One region of the Oceanisphaera sp. IT1-181 genome, then DNA from elsewhere that is predicted to be linked to it. Evidence: predicted binding sites of a transcription regulator. Region 1 holds the regulator's gene; the other holds the start of a gene.
What was found. The regulator sigma-54, encoded in region 1, starts transcription at its own class of promoters, with help from an activator protein. The targets are predictions, from matches to a motif close to TGGCACNGTTTTNGCTT.
Positions count from the first base shown of each region.

Region 2: the regulator sigma-54 is predicted to act here: its motif matches at 1,512-1,528, upstream of glnA (glutamate--ammonia ligase).

Region 1 is NZ_CP136856.1:3,042,631-3,045,098, reverse strand. Features, by position in the region: gene rapZ (RNase adapter RapZ) at 1-73, opposite strand, end outside; gene ptsN (PTS IIA-like nitrogen regulatory protein PtsN) at 84-530, opposite strand; gene hpf (ribosome hibernation promoting factor) at 533-820, opposite strand; gene R0134_RS13510 (RNA polymerase factor sigma-54) at 844-2,277, opposite strand.
Region 2 is NZ_CP136856.1:3,395,254-3,397,721, reverse strand. Features, by position in the region: gene glnA (glutamate--ammonia ligase) at 1-1,362, opposite strand, end outside; gene typA (translational GTPase TypA) at 1,851-2,468, shown strand, end outside.

The sequences.
Region 1 (2,468 bases):
CTAAATCTTCGAGCACCCGCAAGGCCACGGTTTTGCCCGAACCAGAACGACCACTGACGATCACCAGCTGCATTGTATGCTCCTTAAGAAGAAATCATAATTTGATAAAGCTCGTCATCGCTGCTGGCTTGACGTAATTGCTTACAAATCTGTTTGTCACTGAGCTTTTCGGCAATCAATGACAGGGTTTTGAGGTGTTGTTTGCACTCTTGCTCAGGGACCAGCAAGGCAAAAACCAGGCTAACCGGCTGGTTATCGATGGCATCAAACTCTACCGGCTCGGCAAAGGTAAGCAGCACGGCCGTGGCTTGATTGTCATTGCTAATGCGGCCATGAGGAATGGCAATACCGTTACCTATACCCGTACTGCCCATTTTTTCCCGTGCCAAAAGGCAGTCAAACAATTGTTGACTGCTGATGTTGAGGTGTTGGGCTGCGAGTTCACTGATAATTTCCAGCGCCCGTTTTTTGCTTGTGCAGGGGATGGCACTACGCGTGCAATCTCTGCTTAATATATCGGCGACTTCCATAGTTATTTTTGCTTTAGCTTCTCTTTGTGTTTAATAACTTGGCGATCGAGTTTGTCAAACAAACCGTCGATGGCAGCGTACATGTCATCTTGCTGACAAGTGGCAAAAATTTCACCTCCACTCAGATTAATTTTGGCTTCGGCAATTTGCTGCAGTTTTTCCAACGTCAGTACCACGTGCACTATGGTGATATTATCGAAATGACGTTCCAGCTTGGCGAATTTGCTGTGCACATAGTCACGTAATGAGTCTGTGATATTTACATGGTGGCCAGTCAGATTTATTTGCATAAAGTCTTCCTTATTGGTTCACCTTACAACAGGCGTTTGCGCTGATTGGAAGGGGGGATGGCCAACGACTCACGATACTTGGCTATGGTCCGTCTGGCCACCTGTATCCCCTGTTCGGCTAATAATTGCGCGATTTTACTGTCGCTCAATGGCTTAACCGGATTTTCTGCCCCGACTAATTTCTTAATAAAGGCACGAATCGCCGTAGAAGAGCATTCTCCGCCACTTTCGGTGGCCACATGGCTAGAGAAAAAATATTTTAACTCAAACACACCCTTGGGCGAATGCAGAAATTTTTGAGTAGTGACGCGGGAAATAGTCGATTCGTGCATCTCAACCACTTCCGCTACCTGATTGAGCACCATGGGTTTCATGGCCTCGGCTCCGTACTCAAAGAATGCCTGTTGTTGGTCGACAATACAATTAGCAACCTTGAGCAAGGTCTCATTTCTGCTTTCTAAACTTTTGATAAACCACTTAGCATCTTGGGTATGTTGGCGAATAAACTGGCCATCGCTGCCTTGCTTGCTCTGCCCCATGGCCGCATAGGTTTGATTTAACCGCACCTTGGGCAGCGCCTCCATATTAAGCTCAGCTTTCCACACCCCTTGCTGCTTGGTGACCACTACATCGGGAATGACATACTCAGAGTTGTGTTGCAGCAAGTTATTGCCAGGGCGAGGTTCAAGTTGCTGAATTAAGGCCAATACATCTCTGAGCTCATCTTCTTTAAGCTTGGTCAGGCGCTGCAGGGTGCGATAGTCGCGATTACCGAGCAAGTCCATGTGCTGCTCAATCAGCAGCTGTGCTTCAGTTAACCAAGGCGTTGCGGCGGGCAGGGCTTCCAGCTGAATACGCAAACACTCTTGTACGCTGCGTGCCGCCACGCCTAACGGATCAAAGTGCTGAATACGTTTCAGTACCGCCTCTATTTCGTCCGCTTCTATATGCTGCTCGCCACCGCTCACAGAGGCCAAAATGCCGTCTATATCTAAACTTAAATAACCGGCCTCATCGATGGCATCGATAATGGCCAAGGCGATGGCTTGGTCGGTTTCGCTAAAGGGCGTGAGCTGCATCTGCCACAGCAGATAATCTTGCAGCGTCTCGGTGGTTTCGCCTTGATAGACGGTGTCTTCCACGCCAGCGGGCAAGCCGCCGGTGCCACTGGTACCCGCCGAGGCGGTATAAATATCATCCCACTGAGTGTCCATGGGCATCTCGTCAGACAAGGTATGCTGTTCCATGGCTTTGTCGGTGGCCAGTTGCTCGTCTGGGCTGCTGGGCAGCGGATCGAGTTCAGCGTCGTCATACTCGTGCTCTTCGGCTTCTTCTTGCTCGAGCAGGGGATTATTTTCTAGCGCCAATTGAATTTCTTGCTGCAGCTCCAGCGTCGACAGCTGCAAGAGGCGAATGGCCTGTTGCAGCTGCGGCGTCATGGTCAGCTGCTGGCCCATACGTAATTGAAGCGTTGGCTTTAACAAAGAAAAATTCCTCCCAAAAGTCCTTCCATATCCATCAAAAGTCCTTTTATCTCAAGCGCACAGGAGGTTAGCTGCATCGCTATGATAGCGATTCACCTACAGGCGGAATAACCTTATCCTTAAAAACCATAGGTTTAATAAGTACAGGCTTAATAACCACAGAC
Region 2 (2,468 bases), 350 kb from region 1:
AACGGTCTGGGCTTCGGCGCGCTTTAGTTTAATAAAGGCATCGATAAACTCATCGCTGAATACGCCGCCACGAGTTAAGAACTCACGGTCTTCGTTTAGGCAATCCAATGCATTATCTAATGAAGTAGCCACAGTTGGAATTTCGGCTGCTTCTTCTGGTGGCAAGTCATACAAGTCTTTATCCATGGCATCGCCTGGATGAATCTTATTTTGAATGCCGTCTAAGCCTGCCATTAATAGTGCGGCAAAGCACAAGTAAGGGTTGGCGGCCGGATCCGGAAAGCGAGTCTCAATGCGGCGTGCTTTTGGCGAGTTTACCAAAGGAATACGAATGGACGCCGAGCGGTTACGAGCCGAATAAGCCAGCATTACCGGCGCTTCAAAGCCAGGTACCAAACGCTTATAAGAGTTAGTGGAAGGGTTGGTAATGGCGTTAAGCGCGCGAGCATGTTTAATGATGCCGCCGATATAGAACAAGGCCATTTCTGATAAGCCGCCGTATAAGTCGCCGGCAAACAGGTTAACGCCGTTTCTGGCCAGCGACTGATGCACGTGCATGCCAGAGCCGTTATCGCCCACCAATGGCTTAGGCATAAAAGTGGCGGTTTTATTAAAGGCATGGGCCACGTTATGCACTACGTATTTGTAGATTTGAATTTCATCGGCTTTTAGCGTTAGGCTATTAAATTTACAGGCAATCTCGTTCTGGCCGGCGGTGGCTACTTCATGGTGGTGTGCTTCAACCACTAAGCCCATTTCTTCCATCACTAAGCACATGGCAGAGCGAATATCTTGAGATGAGTCGATAGGCGCTACTGGGAAGTAGCCGCCTTTCACGCCTGGGCGGTGGCCTTTATTGCCGCCCGCGTATTCACGACCTGAATTCCATTTGGCTTCAACGTCGTCAACTTTAAAGAAGCTGCCAGACATATCGGTATGAAAACGCACGTCATCGAATAAGAAGAATTCTGGCTCTGGGCCAATTAATACCGTATCGGCGATGCCGGTGGCGGTAAGATATTCTTCGGCGCGGCGGGCAATAGAGCGCGGGTCACGGTCGTAGCCGAGCATGGTGCCTGGCTCAAGAATGTCGCAACGGATAATCAGCGTGGAGTCATCGGTAAAAGGATCCATGACCGCTGAGCTTGGGTCGGGCATTAATACCATGTCTGACTCATGAATGGTTTTCCATGCTGCCATAGAGGAACCATCGAACATTTTTCCTTCTTCAAAGAAATCGTCGTTTACCTGCCCGACCGGAAAGCTGATATGCTGTTCCTTACCTTTGATGTCGGTAAAGCGTAAATCGATGAATTTAACATCGTGTTCCTTTATCATGTCCATTACAGTGTCTATTGACATGGATTTCGACCTCCAAAAATAATCATCTTATGGTGGACCATGGGTAGAATCGACTCATGATCCGTTGCCAGCTATAAACGAAGCTATGGCCAAAAAATACGGCCTAATTCAGTGCTTAGCACGAGTTAAACGTTACTTATGCACTGAACAAGCGAAATCTATGCCACATTGTCAAAGCTTATTATATAAAGCCAAACGTTGGTTTTATAAGACCAAACATTAGATATTAAGACCCAATATTTGTCATTACGCTGTTGAGTAGCTTGGATTAGCAAACCTAGTGGGAGCTAGCCTAATGCTATTTCTGCACCATATTGGTGCGTAGCGGATCTTCTCAGTGCACTGTGTTAGGCGCAGCCCATCATGGTGTATTCGACGTCACTTGGAAAGCGAGCTTAGAGTAATTTTCGATACTTCTAGGTAGATCAGCACTAGCCGAGTAAAATGACAGACCATTTTTTACCCACTTTCGGTATTTTGAGGCAGGAATGTTAGAAAATTTACGTAATATCGCAATCATAGCTCACGTTGACCATGGTAAGACTACTCTGGTAGACAAGCTGTTGCAGCAATCTGGAACCCTAGAGAGCCGCGGCGAAGCAGAAGACCGAGTCATGGACTCCAACGACATCGAGCGGGAACGCGGCATTACCATTCTTGCCAAGAACACCGCGATTCGTTGGACTTCTCCTACTGATGCTCAAGAATACCGCATCAACATAGTAGACACCCCAGGACACGCCGACTTCGGTGGTGAAGTGGAGCGCGTACTGTCTATGGTTGATTCCGTATTGTTGCTGGTTGACGCCCAAGAAGGCCCAATGCCACAAACGCGTTTTGTAACTCAAAAAGCGTTTGCTCAAGGCCTAAAGCCAATCGTTATCATCAACAAAGTTGATAAGCCAGGCGCTCGTCCTGACTGGGTATTGGACCAAATTTTCGACTTGTTCGATAACTTAGGTGCCACCGACGATCAGCTGGACTTCCAAGTCATTTATGCTTCTGGCATCAACGGTTGGGCTTCTTTAGATGTGGACGCGCCTGAGCCAGACATGACCACGCTGTTCCAAACTGTTGTTGACCAAGTACCGGTTCCTGATGCGAAC